2 regions of the Variovorax sp. Root434 genome follow, and region 1 is predicted to be linked to the other one. Evidence: riboswitches for the same ligand, from Rfam matches in the RefSeq annotation. Region 1 holds a riboswitch; the other holds the start of a gene.

What was found. Region 1 has a riboswitch for cobalamin ahead of ASD05_RS27720 (TonB-dependent receptor). Riboswitches for the same ligand answer to the same signal wherever they lie in the genome.
Region 2: another riboswitch for cobalamin. It lies ahead of ASD05_RS12650 (TonB-dependent receptor domain-containing protein); the one in region 1 lies ahead of ASD05_RS27720 (TonB-dependent receptor).

The regions. Positions count from the first base shown of each region.
Region 1 is NZ_LMEK01000028.1:45,145-52,652, forward strand. It holds gene ASD05_RS27720 (TonB-dependent receptor) at 3-2,189, opposite strand; cobalamin riboswitch at 2,318-2,598, opposite strand; gene ASD05_RS27725 (hypothetical protein) at 2,681-2,902, opposite strand; gene ASD05_RS27730 (hypothetical protein) at 3,057-3,461, shown strand; gene ybaL (YbaL family putative K(+) efflux transporter) at 3,476-5,182, opposite strand; partial or broken gene ASD05_RS27745 (dicarboxylate/amino acid:cation symporter) at 5,509-6,839, opposite strand; gene phbB (acetoacetyl-CoA reductase) at 6,968-7,508, opposite strand, start outside.
Region 2 is NZ_LMEK01000012.1:453,121-460,628, reverse strand. It holds gene ASD05_RS12675 (ABC transporter ATP-binding protein) at 1-16, opposite strand, end outside; gene ASD05_RS12670 (FecCD family ABC transporter permease) at 13-1,038, opposite strand; gene ASD05_RS12665 (ABC transporter substrate-binding protein) at 1,035-1,907, opposite strand; gene ASD05_RS12660 (bifunctional adenosylcobinamide kinase/adenosylcobinamide-phosphate guanylyltransferase) at 1,904-2,503, opposite strand; gene ASD05_RS12655 (cobyrinate a,c-diamide synthase) at 2,487-3,896, opposite strand; gene ASD05_RS12650 (TonB-dependent receptor domain-containing protein) at 3,881-5,797, opposite strand; cobalamin riboswitch at 5,885-6,145, opposite strand; gene ASD05_RS12645 (ClcB-like voltage-gated chloride channel protein) at 6,201-7,508, shown strand, end outside.

The sequences.
Region 1 (7,508 bases):
GCTCAGAAGTTGACCAGCGCCGACAGCTCGAACGAGCGCGGACGCCCCAGCAGCCACTGGTTGCCGCCGTTCGAGATCGACACCGGATAGCGCCGGTCGGCCAGGTTGTAGGCGCGCAACGCGAGCTTGAGCGACGGGTTCGCCTGCCAGCTCACGCCCGCGTCGGCCACGGTGTAGGAGCCGATCTTGCGCGAGTTGGCCGTGTCGGCCTGACGCGGGCCGACGTAGCGCACGCCGAACTCGGCCTCCCACTGCGGCATGAAGCGCCAGTTGAGCCACAGGTTCGCTGCCTCCTCGGGCACGCCTGTGGGCGTGTTGCCCGCGCGCGAGACCAGCCTGCCGCCGATCACTTCATTGAAGTCGTCGTAGCGCGCACGCAGCTTGGCGACGTTGGCTTCGAGCCTCAGCGTGGATGTCAACGCCAGGTCGAGCGTGGCCTCGATGCCTTCGGACGACTGCTTGCCGATCTGCTGGGTGACGGTCGGGTCGTTCGCGTCGCGCGAGAGCAGCTTGTTCTTCTCGATGCGATAGGCCGCCACGGTCCAGGCACCGCGGTTGTCGGCCAGCTGGCGCTTGTAGCCGACCTCGACCTGCTTGCCGGTGCTGAGGTCGAAGGCCGCCTGCGAGGCCGAAGTGGTCACCAGCGAGCCCAGCGGATCGGCCGCGCGCGCCACCTGTGCATAGAACGACTGCGTCACGTCGGGCGCGTAGACCACGCCAAGGCGGCCGGTGGCGTACTCGAAGGTCTTGCCGAAGCTGTTGGCGGCGTTCAACAGGTCGGTGCGCGCGATCTTCGCGTGATCCCAGCGCAGGCTGCCCACCACCGACCACTGCTCGTTGAAGGCCAGCTTGTCCTCGGCGAAGAAGGCGTAGGTGCTGGTCCTGGTCTTGTAGCGCGGCGTGTAGGCCACGGGCGAGGCGTAGTAGCCGGGGTTGAAGATGAAGGGGTCGACCACCGAGCGGCCGCCATAGGGCGAGTCGTTGGTGTGCGTGAAGTCGATGCGGTTCGCGTCGAAGCCCACCAGCACCTGGTTGGCCAGGCCGAACAGGCCATGCCTGAAGGTGGCGTCGGTGCGGTTGCCGATCTGTTCCTGGTCGTGGCCGATTTCCAGGTAGTCGCCGCGCGTCACGCGCCGGGTGGTGGCGCTGTAGGTGTAGGTTTCGCTGTTGCGCCAGTGGCGCTTGCTCTCCAGCCGGTAGAGCTGGTTGCGCACGGTGACGGCATCGTTGGGCGTCCACTGCGCATCGAGCCGGGTCCACTTGTCGCGGTACTTGATCTCGGCGTCGTCCACGTTGTAGTTCTGGCGCAGCGTCTGGCTGCCCAGGCGGCCGTCGATCAGCGGCACGCCGTAGTAGCGCTGCGGCGACTGGCTGCCTTCGTCGTGCGACAGCGTGAACTGCAGCTGCGGTGACACGTCGAGCCGCACGGCCGCGCCCACGGCGAGGCTCTCGGCCTCCCCGCGCTGCATGAAGCCGTCGGTGGCGCGGTGGCTGATGTCCAAGCGGTACGAAAGCCTGTCGTCGATCGCCCCGCCGCTGCCGAAGGCCACCTGGCGGGTGGCGTCGGAGCCGAGCGTAACGAGCGCCTCGTTGCGGATCGGGCCGCGCGTGGGCTTCCTGGGCACCACGTTGATCGCGCCGCCGATGGCGCCCTCGCCGTACATCACCGAGGCCGCGCCGCGCAGCACCTCGATGCGATCGACCGACCAGGTGTCGAACGGAAAGGTGACGGTGCCCGCGCCCGCATACAGGCGCGTGCCGTCGAACAGCTGCATCACCGAGCCGTGGCCCGAGAAGCCGCGCGCGGCCATGGCTGTGCCGCCGTTGCCGGGGCCGGGCGAGCCGGTGATGCCGGTGGCGCGGGTGGCGGCGTCGATCACCGAGACGTCGCCGCGCGCGCGGATGGTGTCGCCCGTCAGCACCTCGATGCTGGCCGGCGTTTCCAGCGGCGTGAGGCCAAGGCGGCTGCCGGTGTACGAGGGCTCGTCGATGGCCAGCGGCGCGTGCCGCTCGGCCTCGACCTGCACCGGCTTCAAACTTTGGCCGCTGCCGGCCGCTTCATCCGGCGATTGTGCGAAGCCCGCGGAAGGCCCGAACGCCAGCCCCAAGCCCAATGAGAAACCCGAAAGACGCGCCCAACGCAGCGGCGTACCCATGCAATCGCGCGCCGGCGATGCTTGCTGACCCATTTGATCTCTCCTGCGACCTGCGTCCCCGCAGGCTCCCGACCGATAGAGGAAGCAACGGAAGAGGCGAAGGGACTGCGGCGGTCCGCGCGAGCGCGAGGCGGCAGGCCCGGACACGCACTCCCGCAGCGTCCGAAGGCGGTTGCGAAGGCCGGTATCCGGGCTCGCGGAGCGCCGCGGTGTGCTGTGGGATTGCACACCGCGGCCGAAACCCTCGCCTTCCCACGCCGATGCGCAGTGGCTGCCCGTACCTGCGTGGAAGCAGGCATGGGCGTGAGGGTTTCCAGATCCGCCGACCGTTGCGGGGGCAGCGCAGGAGTTGACGCGTCAAGATCGACGCGGCGCACCTGCTTCCCGTTTAACCCCGTGGCCATCACATGGCGTGCGGGGCACCTTCGAACCGTGTTGCCTGGCGCAAGTCAGTTAATAAGAACTGATACACCAGGGCGGGCGGAATTATAGGGAACGGCCTGCGGCAAGCCGCGCCGAGAACTTCAGGCGGGCTTCCCGTCGGGCCCGAACAGCCGCCGCAGCACGGCCACACCCGCCACCAGCGCATTCGAGTAGGTGGCGTAGGGATCCTGGGCGGCCTCCAGCGGCATGTAGACGTGGGAGGTTTCGCCCGGCGTGTCGTCGACCGCCTCCATCAGCACCCAATAGAACTCGCCCGCTTCCAGTTCATGGACGGTGAGTGCGACGTTTCTTGATAAGGACATGGAAGTGGGCGTGACGGGGTGGTTTGTCCTGAATGGGCGGCGAACCCATGCGGTTGACAGTGCTTTCGGGGTTCTCCTACAGAGTCCGGCCCGCGCGCGGCCTAATGTTGTAGTCAGGGATCTTCGAAGAACCTCAAAAGAGCCAGGAGGCATCATGAAGCATTTCACTCTTGAACCGAAGATGCGGTCGAGCATCGGCGGCGCCTTTTACCCGACCGGCTACTCGATGGTGATGTTTCCGAGCGCAGAAGATGCCAACCGCATTGGTCACCGCCTGATCGAAAAAGGCATGAGTGGGGACGAGGTCTACCTGCTTCCCGCGCAAACGGTGCTGGACGAGATCACCCCGACCGTGAAAAGCTCCGACGACCCGTTGCCGTCCGCCGGCACCGATGCCGCGACCGTACGCGCCTATACCAAGCTGGCGAACGAAGGCCACACAGGCCTGCTGGTCAGGACCCGCGACAGCGCGACGGCCGAACGCCTGATGGAACTGGTGCGCACGGTGCCCTATTCCATCGCCCAGCGCTACCGCACGCTGGTCATCGAAGACCTCTGACGGCATGGCGGGCGTCAAGCCGGCACGGCCATCGACACGGCCCGCTGGACCACGTCGCGCGCCATGGCCTGGGCCAGTTCCTGTTCGCCCAGGAACACGGTGGCGGAGGTTTCCTGCGTGAGCAGTCGGGCCTCCTGCTCGTTGTGGCTGCGGATCACGGTCTGTATGGTGGGGTTGAGCGTGCGGGCCGTCTCCATCATCTGGCGCACATTCATGGCGTCGGGCGTGGCCACCACCAGCACGCGGGCACGCGCGATGTGCGCCTGGATCAGCACGGCCGGATCGGCCGCGTCGCCCCACACGGCCGGCGTACCGGCTTCGCGCAGCTTCTCGACCAGTTCGCGGTTCTGCTCGGCCACCACATACGGGATGTCGTGCGCGTCGAGCTCGGCCGCGATGCGGCGCCCGACGCGGCCGTAGCCCACGAGCACCACCTGCCGCGAGAGGTATTTCGCCTCGGTGGTCATGGGCAGTTCGGCCAGCGGGTCATCGCGCGACTCGAGCCCGCGCGCGAAGGAGAAACGGGCATGCAGCCACTTCTGCATCGGCACGATCAGGCTGAACCACAGCGGGTTGGTGGCAATGGAGATCAGCGCGCCCGCCAGCACGAGGCTCTGCCCTTCCACCGGCAGCAGGCCCAGCGACACCCCCAGCCCGGCCAGGATGAACGAGAACTCGCCGATCTGCGCGAGGCTGGCGCTGACGGTCAGCGCAGTGCCCAGCGGGTAGCGGAACACCAGCACCAGCGCGCAGGCCGCGAGCGACTTGCCCAGCACGATGACGAGCACCACGGCCAGCACCTGCAGTGGCCGGTCGATCAGCACCGAGGGATCGAACAGCATGCCGACCGACACGAAGAACAGCACCGCGAAGGCGTCGCGCAACGGCAGCGATTCCTGCGCCGCGCGATGGGCGAACTGCGACTCGCGCATCACCATGCCGGCAAAGAAAGCGCCCAGCGCGAAGGACACGCCGAACAGCGCCGCCGAGGCGAAGGCGATGCTCACGGCGGCGGCCACCACGCACAGCGTGAACAGTTCGCGCGAGCCGGTGCGCGCGACTTGCCAGAGGATCCAGGGGAACACGCGCCGCCCGACCACCAGCATCAGCGCGACGAAACCGCCGACCTGTAGCAGCGTGAGGCCCAGCGTCTGCCACAGCGGATCGCCCGGCCCGGCCTGCGCGCTCTGGCCGCCCAGCGCACCCGCCAGCGGCGGCAGCAGCACGAGCACCAGCACCATGGCCAGGTCTTCGACGACGAGCCAGCCGACGGCGATGCGGCCGGTGAAGGAATCGAGGATGCCCATGCTTTCGAGTGCGCGCAGCAGCACGACGGTGCTGGCCACCGACAGCGCCAGCCCGAACACCAGCGCCGCGCCGGGGCTCCAGCCCCACCACAGGGCGAGCCCGCCGCCGAGCAGCGTGGCCACGGCGATCTGCGCGAGTGCACCGGGCAGCGCGATCTTGCGCACGGCCAGCAGGTCGTCGAGGGAAAAATGAAGGCCCACGCCGAACATCAGCAGCATCACGCCGATTTCTGCAAGCTGCGCGGCAATGCCTGCATCGGCCACGAAGCCCGGCGTGAACGGGCCGATGATCACGCCGGCCAGCAGGTAGCCGACCAGCGCCGGCAGCCGCAGCCTGGCCGCCAGGAACCCGAGCACGAGCGCCAGCCCCAGGCCGGCGGCTATCGTGTTGATGAGGGAGACGCTGTGGGGCATCGCTGCATTCTGCAGGAACGATGTCTGGCTTTTTATTTCACACGGTCTTCTTTGAGGGGCTCTTTTTCGGGCTCTTCTTGGGGGTGCGTGCACAGGCCACCGGGTACTCCCCTCCGCGAATGTCCCCCGCCTTCGGCTCCTCCTTTATTTCGCTGCGGGGAGCACCCGATGCCCTGTGCAACGACTGCTCTATCCAACGCTCACGCCGATGGGGTGCCTTGCGCAGCGAAATAAAGGAGGAGGCCGCAGGCCGGGGGACATTCGCGGAGCAAGGCACCCCGTCGGCGTGAGCGCCCCCCGAAATCACGTACACAAAAAGTTCAGCCTCAGCCAGCCATCTTGCTGCTGCGCGCTGCGTCGAGCACCTCGGGCTCCTGCGCCTCGACCCAGCTCTCGTTGTTGAGCCCGGCCTGCAGCCGCGCCTCGTCGAGTTCGTTGGTCCACTTGGCGACCACGATGGTGGCCACGCCGTTGCCGATCAGGTTGGTCAGTGCGCGGGCTTCCGACATGAAGCGGTCGATGCCCAGGATCAGCGCGAGGCCCGCCACCGGCACATGGCCCACGGCCGATAGCGTGGCCGCCAGCACAATGAAGCCGCTGCCCGTGACGCCCGCCGCGCCCTTCGAAGTGAGCAGCAGCACGGCCAGCAGCGTGATCTCCTGCGTGAGCGTCATCGGCGTGTTGGTGGCCTGTGCGATGAACACCGCCGCCATCGTCAGATAGATCGACGTGCCGTCGAGGTTGAACGAGTAGCCGGTGGGAATGACGAGGCCCACGCAGGTCTTGTTGGCGCCAAGGTTCTCCATCTTCTCCATCATGCGCGGCAGCACCGATTCGCTGGACGAAGTGCCCAGCACGATCAGCAGCTCTTCCTTGATGTACTTGATGAACTTCCAGATGCTGAAGCCGTGGAAGCGCGCGATGAGCCCCAGCACCACGAAGATGAACAGCAGGCAGGTCAGGTAGAAGGTGCCCATCAGCTTGCCGAGCGAGAACAGGCTGCCCAGGCCGTACTTGCCGATGGTGAAGGCCATCGCACCGAAGGCACCGATGGGCGCCAGCTTCATGATGTAGTTGACGATGCCGAAGAGTACGTGCGAGCCCTTCTCGATCACGTCGAACACCAGCGTGCCGCGGCCGCCGAAGCGGTGCAGTGCAAAACCGAACAGCACAGCGATCAGCAGCACCTGCAGGATCTCGCCCTTGGCGAAGGCGTCGACCACCGTGCTCGGAATGACGTTGAGCAGGAAGTCGACCGTGCCGGTCATCTTGCCCGGGCCGGTGTAGGCCGCGATGCTCTTGGTGTCGAGCGTGGCCGGGTCGATGTTCATGCCGGCGCCGGGTTTGAGCAGGTTCACCAGCACCAGGCCGACCAGCAGCGCGATGCTGCTGACGATCTCGAAATACAGCAGCGCCAGCCCGCCGGTCTTGCCGACCTTCTTCATGTCTTCCATGCCGGCGATGCCCACCACCACCGTGCAGAAGATGATCGGCGCGATGATCATCTTGATCCGTCGCCCAGCGGCTTCATCGCCTCGCCCGTCGCCGGGGAGAAGTAGCCGAGCAGCACACCGATGATCACCGCGGTGATCACCTGCACGTAGAGGGAACGGTAGATCGGGAGCTTTCTGGCGGGTGTGATTGTTGTGCTTTCCATGGCTTGCCTCCGGAGGGTTTGGAAACTGTAGGACGCGTATCGGCCGCTTTCTATCCGTGGAACCCGTATCGATGAAATGAAAAAACCCGCCGAAGCGGGTCTTGTCGATCAGGTACAGGTCAGCATGCTCAATGCATGTGCAGGCCGCCGTTGACCGAGAAGTCGGCCCCCGTGCTGTAGCCGCCCTCGTCGGTGGCGAGCCACGCGATGATGGAGGCGATTTCGCTCGGTTCGCCCAGGCGCTTGACCGGGATGGTGGCAACGATCTTGTCGAGCACTTCCTGTCGGATGGCCTTGACCATTTCGGTGCCGATGTAGCCCGGGCTCACGGTGTTGACCGTCACGCCCTTGTTGGCCAGCTCCTGCGCCAGCGCCATGGTGAAGCCGTGCATGCCGGCCTTGGCGGCCGAGTAGTTGGTCTGGCCCGCCTGGCCCTTGGCGCCGTTGACCGAGCTGATGTTGATGATGCGGCCCCAGCCCTTTTCGACCATGTCGCCCACCACCTGCTTGGTGACGTTGAACATGCTGTTGAGGTTGGTCTCGATCACCGCGCTCCAGTCCTCGGGCGTCATCTTCAGGAACATGCGGTCCCGCGTGATGCCGGCGTTGTTGACCAGCACGTCGATGGGTCCGTGCGCCGCCTTGGCGGCGGAGAAGGCCTCGACGGTG
Region 2 (7,508 bases), on a different contig from region 1:
TGTGCCGCTCGCTCATGCCACGCCACTCCGCGCGCCGCGCCGGTGCATCAGCCACAGCAGGTAGCTGCCGCCCAGCACCGCCGTGAGCACACCCACCGGCAGTTCCTGCGGCGCGATCAGCCAGCGCGCCAGCAGGTCAGCCGCCATCAGCAGCAGCCCGCCCATCAGCGCCGACAGCACGATCAGCCGCGCGTGCGTGGTCTTGACGACCGAGCGCACGAGGTGCGGCGCGGCCAGGCCGACGAAGGCGATCAATCCGGTTTGCGCCACCGCTGCACCGGTAGCCAATGCCAGCACCACCACCAGCGCCGCGCGCATCGCGCCGAGCGGCAGGCCCAGGCTGCGCGCCGTGGCCTCGCCGAGCGCGAGCCCGTCGAGCACCGGCGCCAGCGCCCAGGCCAGCAGCAGGCAGACCGCGCCGACCATGGCCATCACCGCGCAAGCGCTCCAGCCGACGAGGCCGGTGCTACCCAGAATGAAGCCCTGGATCGCCTGCAGGATGTCGGCCGAGGCGATGGTGATGAGGTCTTTCGCGGCGCCGAGCACCACGCCGACGATCACGCCGGCCAGCAGCAGCCGCAGCGTCTGCTGCACGCCGCGCGCCAGCATCAGCGTGAGCATCACCGCCAGCACCGCACCGAGGAAGGCCGCGCCCGTGAGCCCGAGCCGCATCACCCACTGAGCGCTGGCGGCCGAGCCGCCGAACATCAGCAGCGCCAGTGCCACGCCGAGCGAAGCGCCCGAGGCGCTGCCCAGCAGGTACGGATCGGCCAGCGGATTGCGGAACAGCCCCTGCGCGACCGCACCCGCCAGCCCCAACAGCGCGCCGGCCAGCCATGCACCGAGCGTGCGCGGCAGACGGATCTCCCACACGATCTGCAGCGCCACCGGGTCGTGCCGCGCCGCGAACAGGCTTTCGAAACCGGTGCTGCCGATGCCCAGCCCCAGCGCCATCAGCGCCGCGCCGAGTACCAGCAGGCCCGCGCCGAGCAGCAGGACGCGGCGCAGGTGGGCCGTATGCCTGAGCGCCGCGTTCACCGCTTGCCGCCCTTGTCGCTCAGGCACTGCGCCATCAGGCGCGCAGCCTCGTCCATGCGCGGGCCGGGGCGCACGAGCACGTCGGATTGCGCAGCGTCGAAGCGGCAGATGCGGCCTTCGCGCACCGCGCGGATGCCGGCCCAGCCGGGGCGCTGCTCCAGCCCCTGCGCACTGCGCACGCTGACCATGATGAGGTCGGGATTCGCGCGCACCACGTACTCGGGGTTGAGCTTGGGAAACGGCCCCAGCGATGCCGGCACGATGTTCTTCGCCCCGAGCCGCTTGAGCGTCTCGCCGATGAACGACGACTCGCCCGCCGCATACGGCGCGCTGTTCACCTCGAAATACACGCGCAGCCCCTTCGCACTCGCGGGCACCGACTGCGCGGCGGCCGACACGCTGGCATCGATCACGCGCCACACCTTGGACGCTTCATGCGTGCCCAGCACCTGGTCGAGCTTGTCGAGCACGCGCTGCACATCGGCGTGGCTCTTGGGTTCGAGCACCAGCACCTTCAGGCCCAGCGCTTCGAGCCGCTGCGTCACGCGCGACGACTTGGCGAGCAGCACCGCATCGGGCCTGAGCGCGGCGATGGCTTCCACGTTCGGGTCGATGCCGCCGCCAAGCTGCGGCAGCGCCCTCACCTGCTCGGGCGAATTGGAGTAGCGGTCGACGCCTACCAGCCTGTCGCAGGCGCCGAGCGCGCAGACCGATTCGGTCAGCGCAGGCAGCAGCGAGACGATGCGCTGCGGTGGTTGCGGCAGGCTCACGGTTGCGCCACGTTCGTCGACCACGTCGAGGGCGTGCGCGCCAAGTGCGAACAGGGCCAGGCCCAGCGCAGCCAGTGGAATGCGGATCGTCTTCTTCATGCGGCAGGCGCTTTCAGGCTCAACGGCAGGCCGGCCGCCATCAGGGTGACGCGGTCGCAGGCGGCGGCCACGTCCTGGTTCAGTCGGCCGAGTGCGTCGACGAAGGCGCGCGTCTCGCGGCCCAGCGGAATCACGCCCAGCCCGATCTCGTTGCCGACCAGCACCACCGGCCCGCGCGCCTCGCGCAGCGCGGCCAGCAGCATCGCCACGTGCGTTGCCGGTGTGCGCGTCACGGGCGGGGCGTCTTCGGAAGGCATGGGCATCAGCAGGTTGGTGAGCCACAGCGTGAGGCAGTCGACGACGACCAGCGTCTCGGGCGAGCTCTGCGTGACGATGGCGCGCGCGAGTTCGATCGGCTCCTCGATGGTGCGCATGCCGGGCACGCGCTCGGCACGGTCGGCCTGGTGGCGCACGATGCGCTCCAGCATCTCGTCGTCGTAAGCCTGCGCGGTGGCGATCAGCACGGCGCGGTGCGTGCGAGGCTCGGCGGCGAGCCAGTCGATGGCGCGCTGCTCGGCCCGGCGCGACTTGCCGCTCTTCTGGCCGCCCAGGATGAATTCGTGCTCGGCGGTCTTCGGCTTACTCGGTTGCGGCATCGCTCTCCCACTCGATGGGCATGGCGCCGAAAAGGCGGGCTGTGGCTTGCGGACTGGAGGCAAACCACGCGTGGAAATAGCTCGCGCGCACCGAGCCGTGCACGTACAGCGCTTCACCGCTGCGCGCGCCCACGGCCTGCGTTGCGCCAGGCCGAGCGGTGTGGGCGGCAGGCGCGAGCGTCGTTTCGCAGCGCGAATAGTGGAAGGTGTGGCCGCGCAAGGTGTCGCTGCCGAGCGTGAGCTGCTGGGGGCCGAGGCCCGCGAGCCGCTTCTGCATCGTCACGCGGCCGGGCAGCAGGCCCCAGAGGCGGTGGACCTGTGCACCGTCTTGCGTGGCCAGTTCGTCGAACAGCGCCATCATGCCGCCGCACTCGGCCCAGACCGGCTTGCCCGATGCGGCATGCGCGGCGAGCGATTCGCGCATCGGCACGCAGGCGGCCAGCGCTTCGGCATGGAGCTCAGGGTAGCCGCCGGGGAGCCAGACGGCGTCGCAGGCCGGCAGGGCATCGCCGGCGAGTGGCGAGAAAAAGGACAGCCGCGCGCCCAGCGCAGTGAGCACGTCGAGGTTCGCGGGATAGATGAACGAGAAGGCCGCATCGCGCGCGATGGCGATGGTGCGCCCCGCCAGCAACGCCGGAATGGCTGCTTCAGGTTCAGTCGCTTCGAAGCGCACCTGCGGCAGCTGACTGGCCTGCATCCGGCCGAGCGGCGTGGCGGCCAGCACATCGGCCACCGCATCGAGCCGCGCCATCGCATCGCCGAGTTCGGTGGCGGCAACGAGGCCCAGGTGCCGCTCGGGCAGCGTGAAGCCTGCGTCGCGCGGCAAGGCGCCGAGCCATTGCGAAGGCTCGCGCAATGCGTCCTTCAGCATGCCCGCATGCCTTTCGCTGGCCACCCGATTCGCCAGCACGCCCGTCCATGGCAATCCGGGCCGGAAGTTCTGCAGCCCGTAGGCCAGCGCGCCGAAGGTGCCCGCCATGGCGTGCGCATCGATCACCGCGAGCACCGGCAGGCCGAAACGCTCCGCCAGGTCGGCCGCGCTGGGCGTGCCGTCGAACAGCCCCATCACGCCTTCGACGATCAGCAGGTCGCATTCGGCCGCTGCGGCGCGCAGGCGCGCGCGGCAATCGGCCTCGCCGGTCATCCACAGGTCGAGCGAATGCACCGGCGCGCCGGTGGCCAGCGCGAGCCAGTGCGGATCGAGGAAGTCGGGCCCGCACTTAAAGGCGCGCACCCGGCGGCCCTGGCGCGCATGCAGCCGCGCCAGGGCCGCCGCGATGGTGGTCTTGCCCTGCCCCGAGGCCGGAGCGGCCACCAGCACGGCGGCGCACGAGGCCGCCTCGGCACCGGCGGCGCCGCTTCGTGGCGAGGGTTGGCTTAGTGAGGCGTCCACTTGAGACCGACGTACGCGGTGCGGCCGGCATTGGCGTACAGCCGCGCGTACTGGTAGTCCTTGTTGCTCACATCGTCGACGCGCGCCACGAGGTTGAGGTCGCGCGTGATCTGCGTGGAGGCCGACAGGTTCAGCACGGTGTATCCGCCCAGCTTCACGCTGTTGGCTGCATCGTCGTAGCGGCGGCTCGATGTCTGCACCTCGGCGCCCAGCGTCCAGCCGGCAATGCGCCAGTCGGCGCCCAGGGTGGCGTGGCGCTGCGCGCGGCGGGCCAGCAGGTTGTGGGTGGCGAGGTCGCGCGGGTCCTGGAAGTCGAACGAACTGCGCAGCGTGACGTCGCCGAAGCGCTGGCTGCCCGACAACGTGACGCCCTGGTAGCGGGCGCGCGCGGTGCTCGAGTAGCAGCCGAACGAGGAGGCGCAGCCCTTGGCCGTTCCATCGAACCCGATCAGGTTCCGCACGCGGCTGCTGTAGACGACGATGCCCGCCTGCGTGGCGCCTTCGGTGTACTGCAGGCCCAGCTCGACGTTGCGGCTCGATTCCGGCTTGAGCGTGGCCAGGCCGAATTCGCTGAAGCGCTGATACAGCGTGGGCACGCGGAAGGCCGTGCCCGCAGAAGCCGTAAAGCGCAGCGATGGCGTGATGGCATAGCCGTAGGCCGCGCTGCCGGTGGTCTTGCCGCCGAACTCGCTGTCCTTGTCGTGGCGCACGTGCAGCTGCAGCGAATGCGGGCCCTGCACGAAGCCGTAGCCGAGCGAAATTGCATCCTGCGAACGGTCGCGCGACAGCAGTTTGGATGTAGTGGTGGGCGCGTTTTCGAGTGCGTCCTCACGGCGTTCGAGCGTGGCCGTCAGCAGGTGCGGGCCGAAGCGGAACTCGTTCTGGAACAGGTAGCCGCGCAGGTTGGTTTCGGTGCGGTAGAACGAAGGCTGCGTCTTGTAGACCGACTGCGAATCGGTCACCTGCACGCGGGTGCTGTAGACGTCGTTCCACTTGGCCGACCAGGTCAGGCCGGCGGTGCGCAGGGTGTTGGTCGACTGGTCGTCGCGGAACAGGACGGGCGGCCTGGTCCTGTAGGACACGGCGGCGTCGTAGCCGGCCTTGATCTCGCTGGTGAGCAGCGTGGCATCGATGCGCTGGTCGGGCGTGATCTGGAAGCCCAGCTTCACGTTGCCCGAGGTGCTGGTGTAGCCGTCACGGTCGGGGCTGGCGTAGCCGTCCTTGACCACGTTGCGCTTGTTGGCGGGCTGCACGTTGTAGCCCTTGCTTTCTTCATGCGCCACGCCGAACGAATAGTCGAACAGCCCCGACTTGCCGCTCACGCCGCCTTCGATCTTGCGCAGGCCGTTGCTGCCGAAACCGATGCCCGCGTAAGGCGCCACGCCCTCTTCGCCGCGCCTGGTGAAGAGCTGGATCACGCCGCCGATGGCATCCGAGCCATAGACCGCGGCGGCCGGGCCGCGCAGCACTTCGATGCGGTCGATCTGCGAGAGCGGAATGCCTTCCCAGCCGGCGCCGCCGGTCGATTGCGAGTCGATGCGCACACCATCGAGGTAGACCGCCGTGAAGCGCGTTTCCGCGCCGCGGATAAACACGCTGGTGGCGTTGCCCAAGCCGCCCGAGCGCGAGATCTCGATGCCGGGCAGGCGCGAGAGAACGTCGGCCGCGCCGGTCGCGCCGCTGCGCTCGATGGTCTGCCGGTCGACGATGGACACGTCGCCCACCAGGTCCGACAGCGCCTGCGGCGTGCGGTTGGCCGTGACCACCGTTTCGCCGAGCGTGGGGGCCTCCTGTGCATGGGCCAGGCCGCCGAAGGCGGTAGCCAGCGCCAGCGGCAGGCAGGCGTGGCGGAAACGGCGCGCAGGAGCGCGGCCGCGAGAAAAGCAAACGTGGGAAATCATGGAATGAGCCGAACGAACGTCAATACCCCTCGCCGGCCTCCCCGCCGGCGCCTGGGCGCCATGGCCGCCCCATGCATCGATCACGCATGCGGCAGCCGCCTTGTTGGCCGGTATCCGGGCTGGCAGAACGACCCCTGCCGCCTTCCCAGGCGCCTGTTTCAGGGCACCCAGTGGCTTCGATGGAAAGGGGTTGGCGCCTTGCGGCGCCGTCTGCTTGACCGTTGCGGGGGCAGCGCAGGCGGCTTCGGCCTTGTTCCGACCAGATGAGGTCGGGGGCTTCCACTCCTGCTTCCCGTTGAACCGCGGCGCGTGAACCACGCCGCAGGCACCAACGGACGGGATTTTAGAGCCTGACGGCAGCCAGTTAATTCGAAAGTTGCGGTCGCCGCTAACATCGGCGGCCATGATGCGGCCCGCCTCGGTCTTCCTGGATCTTCGTTCTGCGCTGCAGCGTCTCTTCGGCATCTCGGGCTGGCAGTCGATGCTGCTGTGGTCCATCGGGGCCGGCCTGCTGGGCACGCTGGCGACCGAAGTCTTCCGCGCGGCGCTCCTTGCCTTCGAGCACCTGGTGCTCGGGCCGGGCGAAGGGCTGGTGGCGACGGCCAAGCACCTGCCGTGGTGGGCGCGCGTTGCCTGCCCCACGCTGGGCGGGCTCGTGGCCGGGCTGCTGCTCGTGCTGGCGAAACGCGTCGCGCAGCGCAGCGCCACCTCCGACTACATGGAGGCCATCGTGCTCGGCGACGGACGCATCCCGGTGGCGCAGACGCTGGTGCGCAGCGCGTCGTCGCTGGTCAGCATCGGCAGCGGCGGCTCCATCGGGCGCGAGGGCTCGATGGTGCAGCTGGCAGCGCTGGCGGCTTCGCTGTTGGGTCGGGTGTTTCGCTTTCCGGTCGAGCGGCTGCGGCTGCTGGTGGCCTGCGGCGCGGCGGCGGGCCTGACCGCGGCCTACAACGCCCCTATCGCCGGCGCCTTCTTCGTCGCCGAGATCGTGCTGGGCTCGATCGCAATGGAGAGCGTGGGGCCGATCATCATCGCCTCGGTGGTCGCCAATGTGGCGATGCGGGCGCTGCCCGGCTACCAGCCGCCTTACAGGATGCCGGCGTTCCCGGAGATCCATGGCGCCGAGGTCGTGCTGTTCTGCGTGCTCGGCGTGCTGCTGGGCTTTTCTGTGATCGGCTTCCTGCGTGCGCTGCAGGGCAGCCGCGCGCTGTTCTCGCGGCTGCCGCTGGCGCTGCCGTGGCGGCTGGCCCTGGGCGGGCTGGCGATGGGCTTGGTGTCTGTGCCCGTGCCCGAGGTCTGGGGCAATGGCTACAGCGTGGTCAATGCGGTGCTGCACACGCCCTGGGCGTGGACGCTGATCGCGATGGTGCTGGCGGCCAAGGCGGTCGCCACGCTGGCCACGGCGGGTTCGGGCGCGGTGGGCGGCGTGTTCACGCCGGCGCTGTTCTTCGGCTGCATGGTGGGTGCGCTGTTCGGCCAGGGCGTGCAGGCGCTGTGGCCGGCCGCAAGCTCGGCGCCGTTCGCCTACGCCATCGTCGGCATGGGTGCGTTCCTGGCGGGCGCGACGCAGGCGCCGCTGATGGCGATCCTGATGATCTTCGAGATGACGCTGAGCTACCAGGTCATGCTGCCGCTGATGGCGGCGAGCGTCATCGCGTATTTCGTCGCGCGCTCGGCCAACGCCGGCTCGATGTACGAGATCACCCTGCGC